Regions from separate parts of the Klebsiella sp. MISC125 genome, predicted to be linked through region 2. Evidence: predicted binding sites of a transcription regulator. Region 2 holds the regulator's gene; the other holds the start of a gene.
What was found. Region 2 encodes ArgR, which controls arginine synthesis, uptake and breakdown. Its sites were predicted from a motif close to ANTGAATAAAAATACANT; they were not measured.
Positions count from the first base shown of each region.

Region 1 (7,793 bases), 840 kb from region 2:
CCCGCGCAACTTCACGCAGGCTCAAGCTGGCAAAACTCCGTTCAGCACTTAGCTGGCTAAATGCGGCTTCCACCAGCGAACGCCGGGTTTTTTCTTTTTGTTGCGCTCTTACGCCCATCACGTTGTCTGAATCCTTCCAAAGGCCCTGTCGGCACTATACCAGAGATTAGAACTAATCGGTTTACACTGGATTGTGAATGATTGTTTACGAGCTGTTTCTGCTTTTATGACGCAAAAAAGCACAACGATAATTGGGTTAAAGCCCACCGAATGTTATCATCGTGTTTATTTTATGTATAAAACAGGTGAGTAATGCCATGTCACACTCTTGGGATTATGATGCAATTGTGATTGGTTCAGGCCCTGGCGGAGAAGGTGCTGCTATGGGGCTGGTGAAACAGGGAGCACGCGTTGCCGTCATTGAGCGCTACCATAACGTCGGCGGCGGTTGTACCCACTGGGGCACCATCCCATCGAAAGCCCTCCGCCATGCCGTTAGCCGTATTATTGAATTTAACCAGAACCCTCTCTACAGCGACCATTCCCGTCTTCTTCGTTCTTCCTTCGCCGACATTCTGAACCATGCCGACAGCGTCATTAACCAGCAAACCCACATGCGTCAGGGTTTCTATGAGCGCAACCACTGTGAAATCCTGCAGGGCAATGCGCACTTTGTCGATGAACACACGCTTGCGCTTGAATGCCACGACGGCACCGTTGAAACGGTCACGGCGGAAAAATTCGTCATTGCCTGTGGTTCACGTCCCTACCACCCTACGGATGTCGATTTCTCACACCCACGCGTTTATGACAGCGACTCGATCCTCAGCCTGCACCATGAACCACGGCATGTGATCATCTATGGCGCCGGAGTGATCGGCTGCGAATATGCATCGATCTTCCGCGGTATGGAAGTCAAAGTCGATCTGATCAATACCCGCGATCGCCTGCTGGCGTTTCTCGACCAAGAGATGTCCGACTCGCTCTCCTATCACTTCTGGAACAGCGGAGTGGTGATTCGTCACAATGAAGAGTACGAGAAAATTGAAGGTGTTGACGACGGCGTCATCATGCATCTGAAATCCGGCAAAAAGTTGAAAGCGGACTGCCTGCTGTATGCCAACGGCCGCACCGGGAATACCGACTCGCTGGCGCTGGAAAACATCGGCCTGCAAACCGATAGCCGCGGTCAACTGAAGGTCAACAGTATGTATCAAACCGCCCTGCCGCATATTTATGCCGTAGGTGATGTGATTGGCTATCCGAGCCTGGCATCCGCCGCTTACGATCAGGGGCGTATCGCTGCCCAGGCGCTGGTCAAAGGTGAAGCCTCCGCGCATTTAATTGAAGATATCCCTACCGGGATTTACACCATTCCGGAAATCAGCTCCGTCGGCAAAACCGAACAGCAGCTCACGTCCATGAAGGTACCTTATGAGGTGGGACGTGCGCAGTTCAAACATCTGGCGCGAGCGCAAATTGTCGGCATGAGCGTTGGGACGCTAAAGATCCTGTTTCATCGCGAGACGAAAGAGATCCTCGGCATTCATTGCTTTGGCGAGCGCGCGGCCGAAATTATTCACATCGGCCAGGCGATTATGGAGCAGAAAGGTGGTGGTAACACCATTGAGTACTTCGTTAACACCACCTTTAACTACCCGACAATGGCAGAAGCCTATCGGGTAGCCGCGTTGAATGGCTTAAACCGCCTGTTTTAACGCTGTATCGAAATGGCCATCCATCTTACCGCGGATGGCCTCCGCCAGATGTTCATAGCGGCTACGCAGCGGCGAACCAGGACGATAAACCAGCCCGACGGTACGTCGTGGTTCCGGCTTAATGCACGGCACATAGACGACACCATCGCGTTTTCTCTCCTGCGGCACGGCAAGGGCAGGCAGCAGGGTTATACCGCTACCGGCAGCAACCATGTTACGCAGCGTTTCGAGACTGGTTGCCCGAAAATGGGTATCTTCATCAGCACCAGCTTCAAAACAAAAACCCATCGCCTGATCGCGCAGACAGTGGCCATCTTCCAGCATCAGCAGCTTTTCCCCAGCCAGTTCCGACATCGGCACACGGTCACGGTTCGCCCATGGGTGATCTTCGTAGATAGCCAGCAGCATCGGCTCATCAAATAGCGGTACCTCAATAAAGGCTTCGCTCTCTTTGACCAATGCCAGAATCGCGCAGTCGAGCTTACCGCTGTCGAGTTGCGCCAGCAGCTGATGGGTTTGCGCTTCATGCAGATACATTTCCAGTTTTGGAAAGGTCTGGTGCAGCATCGGGATAATCAGTGGCAACAGATAAGGCCCAATTGTCGGGATCAGGCCAATATGCAGCGGCCCGGACATGGACTCTCCCTGTTGGCTTGCCATTTCCTTGAGCACTTTGACTTCGCGTAACACAGTACGCGCCTGGTCCACCAGCAACAGCCCGGCCTGGGTGAACAGAACCTTACGACTGGTGCGCTCCAGCAACATGACGCCAAGCTCATCCTCCAGCTTACGGATTTGTCCGCTGAGAGTGGGTTGGCTAACGTGGCAGGAGTCTGCCGCACGCCGGAAGTGGCGATGTTCGGCTAGCGCTACCAGGTATTCAAGATCGCGAATATTCATTATTCATCCTCCATTGCCACGATAGTCCATGGCGATAGATAGAATAGCAATGAACGATTATCCCTATCAAGTTTTCTGTTCAATAATAAACCCACAAACGAGGCAACCCTCTGAAAATCATTGAGCTGCCTCATAGATTCTCTCTACCCGGATAACTAAAGCCAACGTGAACTTTTGCGGACCTTGTGTCCGCTTTTTTTTTGCATAAAAAAGCCCGGGGGTTACCCGAGCTTCGTTTACTCACCGCCTCAACATCGGCGTGGCTGACGTTTAAATCAGACGCTGTTTGGCATCAGCAATAGCCTGAGCAACCTGCTGCGGTGAGACACCACCTTTAGCCGCTCGCTTATCAAGGCACGATTGCAACGACAGTATCGGATAGACGTCATCGGCGATCACGCTGCTGAATTTCTGCAAATCGACCAGAGACAAATCTTCCAGCGGTTTACCCTGAGCAATGGCTTCTACCACCGCTTCACCGACAATATGGTGTGCTTCACGGAACGGTACGCCTTTGGCGACCAGATAATCCGCCAGCTCGGTCGCGTTCGCATAACCCTGCTGCGCGGCTTCTTCACAACGCGGACGTTTCACCTGAATACCATCAAGTACCAGCGCCGCCATATGCAGGCAGTCCAGCCAGGTATCCAGCGCATCGAACAGCCCTTCTTTGTCTTCCTGCATATCTTTGTTATATGCCAGCGGCAGACCTTTCAGGGTCATCATCATGCCGGTCAGCGCGCCCTGTACGCGGCCACATTTACCGCGGATCAGTTCCAGTGCGTCCGGGTTTTTCTTCTGCGGCATCAACGATGAGCCAGAAGTCACGCGATCGGACAGCTCGACAAATCCCGCTTCGCCGGTATTAAAGAAAATCAGGTCTTCAGCAAAACGCGACAGGTGGACCATACCGATTGAGGCGTCGGACAACAGTTCCAGGACATGATCGCGGTCAGAGACGCTATCCAGGCTGTTACGAGTGGCTGAAGCAAAGCCCAGCCAGCCAGCCAGCTGTTCACGATCGATTTCATAGGCCGTGCCCGCCAACGCGCCGCAGCCCAGCGGGCTGACGTCCAGACGTTTCAACGCATCCTGCAGACGGCTTTCGTCACGCGCCAGCATTTCGACGTAGGCCAGACACCAGTGAGCGAAAGTCACCGGCTGCGCGCGCTGCAGGTGGGTATAACCCGGCATCACTGCGTCCTGATTGTTCTGCGCCGTTTCCACCAGCGCGCTTTGCAGCTGACGATTCGCCGACAGTAGTTCCACCACGGTATCTTTACACCACAGCTTCAGGTCGGTCGCGACCTGGTCGTTACGGCTGCGCCCGGTGTGTAGCTTTTTGCCCAACTGACCGACCTTGTCGATCAGCTTGCCTTCAACCCAGCTGTGAATATCTTCCGCATCACTTTCGAGGATCTGTTGCGGGTTAGCCCGCACTTCTTCCAGCAGAATATTCAGCGCCTCTTCCAGTTGCAGCTGTTCATCAGCGGTCAATACGCCAACCGTCACCAGCGCTTTGGACCAGGCAACAGAGCCAACGATATCCTGCTCCGCCAGGCGATAGTCAAAGCGCAAAGAGTCGTTGAACTGTTTGAACCGCTGATCCGCTGCCTGAGTAAAACGCCCGCCCCAAAGTGCCATAACATGCTTCCTTTATTCGTTAGTTCCGCCGGATTAACCGGCCTACAGTCTTGTAGGCCCGGCAAGCAAAGCGCCGCCGGGCATAAAATATTAAGCCAGAATACGTGTACCGATCGATGTTCCGTTAAACAGCGCTGGCAGCTGTTCAGCATGACGCCAGGAGGCAATATCCACCGGGCGACCTAACGTGCGTGCCGCATCCAGAGCCGCATTCACTTTGACGATCATCCCGTCGGTGATAATGCCCTGCTCAATCAGCTGCTCTGCTTTCGCCGCAGTCATCTCGGCAATACGCTGACCTTTGCCGTCAAGAATACCGCTTACATCCGACAGCAGAATCAGGTCTGCACCAAGCGTTGCCGCCAGTGCGGTAGCCGCCTGGTCAGCGTTGACGTTCATCAGTTGGCCTTCATCGGTGACACCGATAGAGCTGACGACCGGCAGGTAACCTCCAGCCAACAGCGTGTTAATCAGGGCCGGAGAGCCCGGCTGTGCAAGCCCCACATGGCCCAGTGCGGCGTCAAGCTGAGTCACCTTAACGCTGTCGCCATCACCAAGGAATAGTCCAACGGAAGCCAGGCCGTGTTTTTTCGCCCACGCCAGCAACGTTTTATTGGCAGTCCCCGCCAGCGCGCCGGTAATAATGTCGATTTGATCCGCAGGGGTCACTCGCAGACCGTTTTTCTTGTTCACTGGCAGATTAAGCTGCTTCATCAGCTCATCCACCACGCAGCCGCCGCCGTGGACAATAATCAGCGGACGCTGATGCGTCTCGCGATAATTCACCAGCGCGGTAAACAGGCGCTCCAGCGCTTCTTCGCTATCCAGCAGGACGCCGCCGAGTTTGATAATTAAAGGATTCATCATCACACCTTAAATAAGAGACTGCGTCTCAGCGAAGCCGAAACGGATATTTGCACACTGTACGGCCTGGGCCGCCGCGCCTTTCAGCAGATTATCTTCCGCCGCCACGACGATGATATGTTCATCCTGGACCGCAAAACCGATATCACAGAATGGCAGACCCACGACATTTTTCAATGCGGGCATGCCCTTATCATATAAACGCACCAGCGGTTTGTTCGCATAGGCCTGCTGGAACACCGCCGCCACCTGCTCTTTGCTCACGCCAGGCTTCAAGCGGCAGGTGATGGTTTCCAGAATCCCACGCTTAAAGTTGCCCAGATGCGGGGTAAAAATAACGTTCGCACCCAGATGAGTGGATATTTCAGGGTGATGGCGGTGGTTGAAGACGCCATAGGGCTGCAGGCTGACTTCACAGAAGCTGTTGCCGATGGAAGCCTTACGCCCGGCGCCGCTAACGCCGCTGGTCGCATTGATCACCGGCCACTGGTTAAGATCCAACAGGTCCGCGTCGATCAGCGGTTTCAACGACAGCTGGGCCGCCGTCGGGTAGCAACCCGGCACCGCAATCAAATTCGCCTCTTTCAGCTTATCGACACTCCACTCGGCCAGGCCGTAAACCGCCTGTTCCAGCAGCTCAGGGTGCTGGTGAGTGAAACCATAATATTTTTCGTAGAAAGCGCCATCGTTAACGCGGAACGCCCCGGAAAGATCGAACACCACGCAACCCGCCGCGAGAAACTGCGGCGCCAGGTCATGGCTCACTTCGTGGGCGGTAGCGAGAAAAACGATATCGACCCCAGCGCTAAACTCGCTAATATCGGACATTGCCTGCAGCGGCAGGTCAACAATCCCTTTTAGCTGCGGATGCAAATCGGAAACTAATTTTCCCGCATCATTGCTTTGCGCGGAGACCGTCAAAGCGGTTATGGTCATATGAGGATGGCGATTTACATAGGCCACTAGCTCTGCGCCGGCATAACCGCTGGCGCCCACAATCAGCGTGTTCAACATTGGGGCTCTTCACCTTCTTGCTTACGTATATTTGCTCTGGAAGACCGTTGCCTTCCCCACCCTGTTAAGCCGTAAGAACATCATCCCTACATTAAATAGGTTTTCTTAGGCTCAGCGATAATGTATTTTTATTCACAAATAATGCATTAATATTGATACTATCATGACCCGAGGTGTGTCAACAATGAAAAACAATTTACCGCCCTTTATCGAGATTTACCGCGCGTTGATCGCCACACCTTCCATCAGCGCAACCGAAGAGGCGCTGGATCAAAGCAATGAGTCTTTAATCAATTTACTGGCAGGCTGGTTCCGCGATATTGGCTTTAACGTTGAAGTTCAACCGGTGCCGGGTACACGCAATAAATTCAATCTGCTGGCCAGTACCGGCAACGGTGCTGGCGGCCTGCTGCTAGCCGGGCATACTGATACCGTCCCGTTTGATGATGGTCGCTGGACTCGCGACCCCTTCACTCTGACCGAGCACGACAACAAACTTTACGGCCTTGGCACCGCGGATATGAAAGGCTTCTTCGCTTTTATTCTCGATGCTTTGCGCGATGTTGATGTGACTAAGCTGAAAAAACCGCTCTATATTTTGGCAACTGCCGATGAAGAAACCAGCATGGCCGGTGCCCGCTACTTTGCCGAAACTACCCAGCTGCGACCGGATTGCGCCATTATCGGCGAACCTACGTCACTGCAGCCGGTGCGTGCGCACAAAGGCCACATGTCCAACGCGGTTCGCGTCCAGGGGCAATCCGGCCACTCCAGCGACCCGGCACGCGGCGTCAACGCCATTGAGCTGATGCACGATGCCATTGGTCGCATCATGCAGCTACGCGACGACTTAAAAGAGCGTTATCACTACGCTGCGTTTACCGTCCCGTACCCCACACTTAACCTCGGAGCGATTCACGGCGGCGATGCCTCCAACCGCATTTGCGCCTGCTGCGAACTGCATATGGATATTCGCCCGCTGCCGGGTATGACGCTCAACGATCTTAACGGACTCCTTGAAGAAGCGCTGGCACCGGTAAGCGAACGCTGGCCTGGGCGTCTGACCGTTTCCGAACTGCATCCGCCGATCCCCGGCTATGAATGCCCGCCGGACCATAAACTGGTTGCGGTTGTCGAAAAACTGCTCGGCGCGCAAACCGAAGTCGTGAACTACTGCACCGAAGCGCCATTTATTCAGACCCTCTGCCCAACGCTGGTATTAGGCCCTGGCTCCATCAACCAGGCCCACCAGCCGGATGAGTACCTGGAAACGCGCTTTATTAAGCCGACTCGTGAGCTTATCACTCAGGTGGTCCACCATTTTTGCTGGCATTAAAAATACGCATTCTTCCGCTCTTTTGTATCAGGGCGGGAGAGTGACAATTATCACACTTTCATAAGCAACACTTATCAAGCGACCTCTGAGTTAAATTTCGCAAATTGCCGCTATTTATTCGTTTGCTGAAGCGATTTCGCAACAATTGACGTGGGGGTTTTTACGTGGCTTTATAAAAGACGGTTGCTTATCCACTGCTCAAATTATCGAGCGCCGGATATAACAAAATAAAATGAGATGGGGTGTCTGGGGTAACATGAACGAACAATATTCCGCTTTGCGTAGTAATGTCAGTATGCTCGGTAAGGTGCTGGGCG
Region 1 covers NZ_CP180448.1:6,060,916-6,068,708, forward strand. Annotated here, with positions in the region: partial or broken gene fabR (HTH-type transcriptional repressor FabR) at 1-121, opposite strand, end outside; gene sthA (Si-specific NAD(P)(+) transhydrogenase) at 318-1,718, shown strand; gene oxyR (DNA-binding transcriptional regulator OxyR) at 1,701-2,618, opposite strand; gene argH (argininosuccinate lyase) at 2,889-4,262, opposite strand; gene argB (acetylglutamate kinase) at 4,353-5,129, opposite strand; gene argC (N-acetyl-gamma-glutamyl-phosphate reductase) at 5,136-6,140, opposite strand; gene argE (acetylornithine deacetylase) at 6,325-7,476, shown strand; gene ppc (phosphoenolpyruvate carboxylase) at 7,733-7,793, shown strand, end outside.
Region 1: argC (N-acetyl-gamma-glutamyl-phosphate reductase) is a predicted target of ArgR. The motif match lies at 6,260-6,277, and genes of this name have one in related genera.

Region 2 (7,793 bases):
CTGGAACAGAGTGCGCAGGCGGCCCGTACCATCGTGCGTGACCACGGTGATGGCAAAGTCCATACTCTTGGCGCAGTAGAATACAGCTCCCTCTATACCAGTATCGATCCGCTGCAGAGCATGAGCCGTGAAGAGAAGCTGGACATTCTGCGTCGGGTGGACAAAACCGCCCGTGCCGCCGACAAGCGGGTGCAGGAAGTTTCCGCCAGTCTGACCGGTGTCTACGAATTAATTTTGGTCGCCGCGACGGATGGCACGCTGGCGGCTGATGTGCGTCCGTTGGTTCGCCTTTCCGTCAGCGTGCTGGTGGAGGAAGAGGGTAAACGCGAGCGTGGTGCCAGCGGTGGCGGCGGTCGCTTCGGCTATGATTATTTCCTTACCTCTCAGGATGGTGAAGTGCGCGCCGATGCCTGGGCGAGAGAGGCCGTGCGTATGGCGCTGGTGAATCTGACAGCCGTTGCCGCACCTGCCGGGATGCTGCCAGTGGTACTGGGCGCGGGCTGGCCTGGCGTACTGCTGCATGAAGCGGTGGGTCACGGTCTGGAAGGTGACTTTAACCGTCGCGGGACCTCAGTCTTCAGCGGCCATATGGGCGAACTGGTGGCCTCAGAACTGTGTACCGTAGTTGATGACGGTACGATTGCCGATCGTCGTGGTTCTGTCGCTATCGACGATGAGGGCACGCCGGGTCAGTATAACGTGCTGATCGAAAACGGCATTCTGAAAGGCTATATGCAGGACAAGCTCAATGCTCGCCTGATGGGTGTGGCGCCAACCGGCAACGGTCGTCGCGAATCCTACGCGCATCTGCCGATGCCGCGCATGACCAACACCTACATGCTGGCGGGAAAATCCACACCGCAGGAGATTATCGAATCGGTTGATTACGGTATCTTCGCACCGAATTTCGGCGGTGGTCAGGTAGATATTACTTCCGGGAAATTTGTCTTCTCTACTTCTGAAGCCTACCTGATCGAAAAAGGGAAAGTGACGAAAGCAGTGAAGGGGGCGACGCTTATTGGCTCCGGGATTGAAGCGATGCAGCAGATTTCGATGGTTGGCAATGATCTGAAGCTGGACAGCGGCGTCGGCGTCTGCGGCAAAGAGGGCCAGAGCGTGCCGGTTGGTGTCGGCCAGCCAACCCTCAAAGTGGATAAACTCACCGTTGGCGGTACTGCCTGATACTTCTCCAATGCGCTTTCGCATCCTGCGAAAGCGCAAATCAACTTAGCGGGTGATTCCGCGCCCGTGCATACCCTGGTAAATTTTTGCCACCTCAACGAAATATTCCGTCAGAGAGTTAATACACACCTGCACCTTCAGAGGGAGTTTGTCCTTCTCGGTATAGAGCGCATAAACCGGGCGCGGATCGGACTGGTAGCTCGGCAGCAGGATCTCCAGTTCGCCACGATTGATCTCCTCGATCACCCACATCAGCGGAACGTAAGCGACGCCGACTCCCGCCGTAAGCCAGCGCACCAGCGTCATCGGATCGTTAGTCACAAAGCGTCCCTGCGGGATCAGCTTGGTTGAGATCCCTTCCGGGGCGATGATTTCAAACTCGTTATCCGGGCGAACGCTGTACTCAAGCCAGGAGTGGCCGGCAAGGTCTGCGGGTTTGTCCGGACATCCTGCCTGATGGAGATAGCTTTTCGCGGCGCAGAGCACCATCGGCATCGACCCCAGGCGACGGGAAAAGAGGCCGGAATCCTGCAAGGCGCCTACGCGAATCACCAGGTCCAGGCCGTCAGCAATGAGATCAGGGGCGGGGATGCCGGTCACCAGGTTTATCGACAACCCGGGATACTCTTTGAGCATTTCGGCGGTAATGCGAGCCAGGACATTCTGTGCCATAGTTGAAGAACAGCCGATGCGCAGCGTACCAATAGGCGTGTTGTTAAAAGCGTATAGCTGCTCATGGACATCCTGGGCTTCGAATAGCATTCGCCGGCAGCCCTGGTAGTAGATTTTCCCTGCTTCTGTTAAACCAAGGCTGCGAGTGCTGCGGTTGAGCAGCTTAACCTGCAGCTCATCTTCCAGTTTGGCTACAGTCTGACTGATGGAAGAAACGCTCATCTGGAGCTGGCGAGCCGCGGCGGTAAATGAACCTAGTTCCACCACTCTGGCGAAAACGGACATACGTTTTAGTCGTTCCATTATTCACTCTGGCTTAAAAGTGATTTAGATCACACAATATAGATAAGACTGCAATGATTACGCTAATATACTGTTAGCTACATAATAAATTCATCACAGCTTGCCACCTGTACGCTTCTTATCAAGGTCATCATGAGTCTGTTTCCTGTCATTGTGATTTTCGGTTTGTCGTTTCCGCCGATCTTCTTTGAATTGCTATTGTCTCTAGCCATCTTCTGGCTGGTGCACCGCCTGCTGGTTCCAACCGGCATTTATGATTTTGTCTGGCACCCGGCGCTGTTTAATACCGCGCTATATTGCTGCCTGTTTTATCTGATATCGCGTTTGTTCGTTTGAGGTCGATGTGAAAACACTAACAAGAAATATCCTCCGTACCGCAATCACTGTGATACTGGTTATCCTCGCATTTATCGCGATTTTTCGCGCATGGGTGTATTACACCGCCTCGCCCTGGACGCGCGATGCGCGATTTAGTGCGGATATCGTGGCCATCGCCCCGGATGTCTCTGGGCTGATTTCGCAGGTGGATATTAAGGATAACCAACTGGTTAAGAAAGACCAGGTTTTGTTCGTTATTGACCAACCTCGTTACCAGAAAGCATTAGCCGAAGCTGAAGCCGATGTCTCCTATTACCAGACTTTGGCGCAGGAGAAGCGCGTTGAGGCTGGCCGCCGTAACCGCCTTGGCGTGCAGGCGATGTCTCGTGAAGAGATAGACCAGGCGAATAACGTCCTGCAAACCGTTGAACATCAGCTGGCGAAAGCGACGGCGAACCGTGACCTGGCGAAGCTCGATCTGGATCGCACGGTGATCCGCGCCCCGGCAGACGGCTGGGTGACTAACCTGAACGTCTATAGCGGTGAGTTTATTACCCGGGGTTCTACCGCGGTGGCCCTGGTGAAACAGAACTCTTTCTATGTCATGGCTTATCTTGAAGAGACCAAACTTGAGGGCGTGCGCCCTGGCTATCGTGCTGAAATTACCCCGCTGGGAAGCGGGCACACGATTAAAGGTACCGTGGACAGTATTGCTGCCGGGGTGACTAACGCCAGCAGCAGCAGCGATGCAAAAGGGATGGCATCTATCGATTCCAATCTTGAATGGGTACGCCTGGCGCAACGTGTGCCGGTACGTATTCATCTTGATCAGCAGCAGGGGAACCTCTGGCCTGCGGGAACCACCGCGACGGTCGTTATTACAGGCAAAGAAGATCGCGATACCAGCCAGGCAAACTTCTTCCAGAAACTGGCTATGCGCCTGCGTGAGTTCGGTTAATCGTCATGGGGATCTTTAGCATTGAACTCCGGCACCTCCGCTTTGCCGTAAAATTAGCATCTGCGGTAGTGCTGGCGCTATTCGTCGGTTTTCATTTCCAACTGGAAACGCCGCGTTGGGCGGTGCTCACTGCGGCTATTGTCGCCGCTGGCCCGGCTTTTGCTGCCGGGGGAGAACCCTATTCTGGTGCGATTCGCTATCGCGGGATGCTGCGTATTGTCGGCACCTTTATTGGTTGTATTGCTGCGCTGGCGATCATCATTGTGATGATCCGCGCTCCGTTGCTGATGATGTTAGTCTGCTGCCTATGGGCGGGCTTTTGTACCTGGATCTCATCACTGGTGCGTGTCGAGAACTCCTATGCCTGGGGACTGGCGGGCTATACCGCACTTATCATCATCATTACCATTCACGCAGAGCCGATGCTGGCACCGCAGTTTGCCGTCGAACGATGCAGTGAGATTGTTGTTGGTATCGTCAGCGCTATCGTAGCCGACCTGCTGTTTTCACCGCGTTCGATTAAAAAAGAGATCGATCTTGAGCTGGATAATCTGCTGATTGATCAATATCGCCTGATGCAGCTTTGCGTGGCGCATGGCGATAAAGAAGAAGTCGATAAAGCTTGGAGCGCGATGGTACGCCGTACTAACGCGCTGGAAGGTATGCGCGGGAACCTGATTATGGAGTCCTCGCGCTGGGCAAAAGTGAATCAGCGCCTGAAGGCGATCAATACTCTTTCTCTGACCCTGATTACCCAGGCTTGCGAAACCTACCTGATTCAGAATACGCGCCCTGAAATGGTCACCGATGACTATCGTGAACTGTTTGCTGAACCAGTTGAAACCGTGCAGGACGTTCACCGGCAACTAAAACGGATGCGCCGCTTTCTGACCTGGAAGGGGGAGCATAATACCCCGGTGACGATTTACAGTTGGGTGGGAGCCGCGACGCGCTATCTGTTATTGAAGCGCGGAGTGGTCAGCAATACCAAAATCAGCCGCATTGAAAATGAAGTTCTTCAGGGCGAAGTGGTGGTTAAGGCTGAATCTGCCGAGCGCCATCATGCGATGGTTAACTTCTGGCGTACATCTATCTCCTGTATTCTCGGGACGCTGTTCTGGCTGTGGACTGGCTGGACTTCAGGTAGTGGGGCTATGGTCATGATTGCGGTGGTCACCGCGCTGGCGATGCGTTTGCCTAATCCCCGGATGGTGGCTATCGATTTCCTCTACGGCACGTTGGCAGCTTTACCGCTGGGTGCGCTGTTTTTCCTCGTGATTATGCCCGCGACGCAGCAAAGCATGCTGCTGCTGTGTATTAGCCTTGCCGTGATGGCGTTCTTTATCGGCATTGAGGTGCAAAAGCGGCGTCTGGGTTCGCTGGGGGCGCTGGCCAGTACAATCAATATTCTGGTGCTCGATAACCCGATGAAGTTTGAGTTTAGCCAGTTCCTTGATAGCGCTTTAGGGCAGATCGTGGGGTGTTTCCTCGCGCTGATGGTGATCTTGCTGGTTCGCGATAATTCACAGGCACGTACCGGACGCGTACTATTAAACCAGTTTGTATCGGCAGCGGTTTCTTCGCTGACGACTAATACGGCGCGACGCAAGGAGAACCATCTGCCGGCGCTGTATCGCCAACTTTTTTTACTGCTGAATAAGTTTCCTGGCGATATCGCGCGTTTTCGTCTGGCGCTGACCTTGATTATTGCCCATCAACGTCTGCGTGATGCACCTGTACCGATAAATGACGACCTGTCTGCGTTTCATCGGCAGCTACGGCGTACAGCCGATCGTGTTATTTCTGCCGGTAGCGATGATAAACGTCGATATTATTTCGCCAGACTGTTAGATGAACTCAATATCTATCAGGAAAAGCTACAGCACTGGGAAGCATCACCGCAGGTGACGGAACCCGTGCGCAGACTGGTGGAGATGCTGCATAAATACCAGCATGTACTGATCAATAGCTAAACGCCACCCGGCGATAAGCTGCGTAGATGCTTTAGCATTTGATGAAGCGGAAGAAGGGCTGGAAGGGAACTCGCGTTTTAACGCACGACAGAGACAAAAAAAAGCCCCCAACAGGCGGGGGCAAGTCGTCAGATGAGACGACGAGGGTTTATTTGTACAGCTCAGCCGTAGCATGCCAGCTGTCACCAGTACGAGCTTCAATAATACGGTAGCTGCTGGCGCCTTCTTTCTCGGCTTTAGCCGCCAGCTCCTGACGCATATCCATTGGGGCGCTACCTACTTGAGAAACGGAAACGGTACCCATAGATTGCAGATTTTGTGCCTGCTCAGCGTTAACTTGATTGACGGCAGCGTTCGCGCCAAAAGAGAGTACGGAAGCCAGGCCCAGGGATGCGATGATAATTGCGCTTTTCATAATCTATACTCCAATCATATTGTTTGCAGCGGCGGGAGGTTTCAATGCACTCAGGCCGCTGAGGGATATTCTGTATTTCAGCTAATGACCGACAATTGTTAAATCTTATTTATAAAGTTCTGCAGTTGCATGCCAGTGGTCACCAGTACGCGCTTCAATGATGCGATAGGAGGAAGCGCCTTCTTCTTGAGCTTTCTTATTCAGCATTTCGTGCATATCCATCGGGGAAGCACTTACCGCGCCGACGGAAATGGTGCCGATTGCCTGACGGCCTTGAGCTTGCTCGCTGTTAATAGAATCAGCGGCAAAAGCGCCGAAAGACAGAACGGAAAGCATGCTCAATGCGGCTACAGCGGTTTTGATTTTCATGATGTTGACCTCGTCGAATCTTTTTATTGGGGGTCTTTGTTTCGTGACCCTCATCACAAAATCAAGTATACACTAATCACTGAAAATATTAATACCGTGCTAATTGTTGTTCTTGTAAATAATTACAAAGAAATGTCTTCTTTATAACGTATAAGAATTAGAAATGTCAGTCTTTGGTCATGACTAACTTTTATAGTTAATAAAATCATATGGATATGATGATTTGATCTTTTGTGCGCTTCAGGGGGATTCATTAGGTAAAGGAATGTATAGAAGTGGAAAAACACACTAAATGTTAAAAAAATGCTGATTTTTTGAGAGGAAACCCTCTGGAGTTAACCAGAGGGAAGAAGCTTAGAGTTCTTGTTCAAACAGGACGAGAATGGCGTCATGCAAATCTTTAACGCTAAAACCTCTGGCTGGGGTGGTAAAGATAGTATCGTCACCCGCAATGCTGCCAAGAATACCTTCAGCCTTGCCTAAAGAGTCCAGCAGTCTGGCAATCAGCTGTGCTGCGCCAGGGCTGGTATGGATGACGACGACCGAATCGTTATAGTCGATATCCAGTACCAGATTTTTCAGCGGGCTGGAGGTTGTCGGGACGCCAAGCTCGGCAGGCAGGCAGTACACCATCTCCATTTTGGCGTTACGCGTACGCACTGCGCCAAATTTCGTGAGCATACGCGAGACTTTCGATTGATTGATATTATCGAAGCCTTCCTCTTGTAGCGCCTGTACGATTTCACCTTGAGAGCTGAATTTTTCTTCTTTAAGCAGCGCCTTAAACGCTTTAACCAGTTCTTCTTGTTTCGCCGAACTTCGCATAAGTCACCCAATTATGGTGGTAAAAACAACATCATTATGCATAACCATGCATTTTTATGCAAATAATCCGCAGGGGAGAAGCGTAAATAATGTTATGAAGGGGGCATATTTTAGCAAATAACCCTAATAAGGAACATGCCTGTGTCACGGCACGCAAATTGCTACAAAAGTAAATGAAATGTTATTAAATGATGTTGTTCTGCCCAATGGGCTGGGTGTATTGTAACCAACAGTCGATCCGGTACTACGCTTTGCTGGATGGTCAGTCTCAGGGAGGAAAATGCGAAGCTGTTGCATCGCTGCGCACGACCACGCATTCTTCAGCCATAATTATTGTAATTGTTCATCTTGTGAATTAAGGTCCAGGCGACGGAGTAACGAAAGACTATTTTAACCATAATAAGGAGTTTAGGATGAAAGTTGCAGTCCTCGGCGCCGCTGGTGGAATTGGCCAGGCGCTTGCCCTACTACTTAAGACCCAACTGCCTTCAGGTTCAGAACTCTCGTTGTACGACATTGCTCCGGTAACCCCGGGCGTGGCGGTTGATCTTAGCCATATCCCTACCGATGTAAAAATCAAAGGTTTTTCCGGTGAAGACGCAACCCCGGCACTGGAAGGTGCTGATGTGGTGCTGATATCCGCAGGTGTCGCGCGTAAGCCCGGCATGGATCGCTCCGATTTATTTAACGTTAACGCCGGGATTGTGAAAAATCTGGTGCAACAGATCGCCAAAACCTGCCCGCAAGCCTGCGTTGGGATTATTACCAACCCGGTGAA
Region 2 covers NZ_CP180448.1:622,352-630,144, forward strand. Annotated here, with positions in the region: gene tldD (metalloprotease TldD) at 1-1,182, shown strand, start outside; gene aaeR (HTH-type transcriptional activator AaeR) at 1,228-2,157, opposite strand; gene aaeX (p-hydroxybenzoic acid efflux pump operon protein AaeX) at 2,290-2,493, shown strand; gene aaeA (p-hydroxybenzoic acid efflux pump subunit AaeA) at 2,501-3,433, shown strand; gene aaeB (p-hydroxybenzoic acid efflux pump subunit AaeB) at 3,439-5,406, shown strand; gene yhcN-B (DUF1471 family stress response protein YhcN-B) at 5,555-5,821, opposite strand; gene yhcN (peroxide/acid stress response protein YhcN) at 5,927-6,190, opposite strand; gene argR (transcriptional regulator ArgR) at 6,545-7,015, opposite strand; gene mdh (malate dehydrogenase) at 7,429-7,793, shown strand, end outside.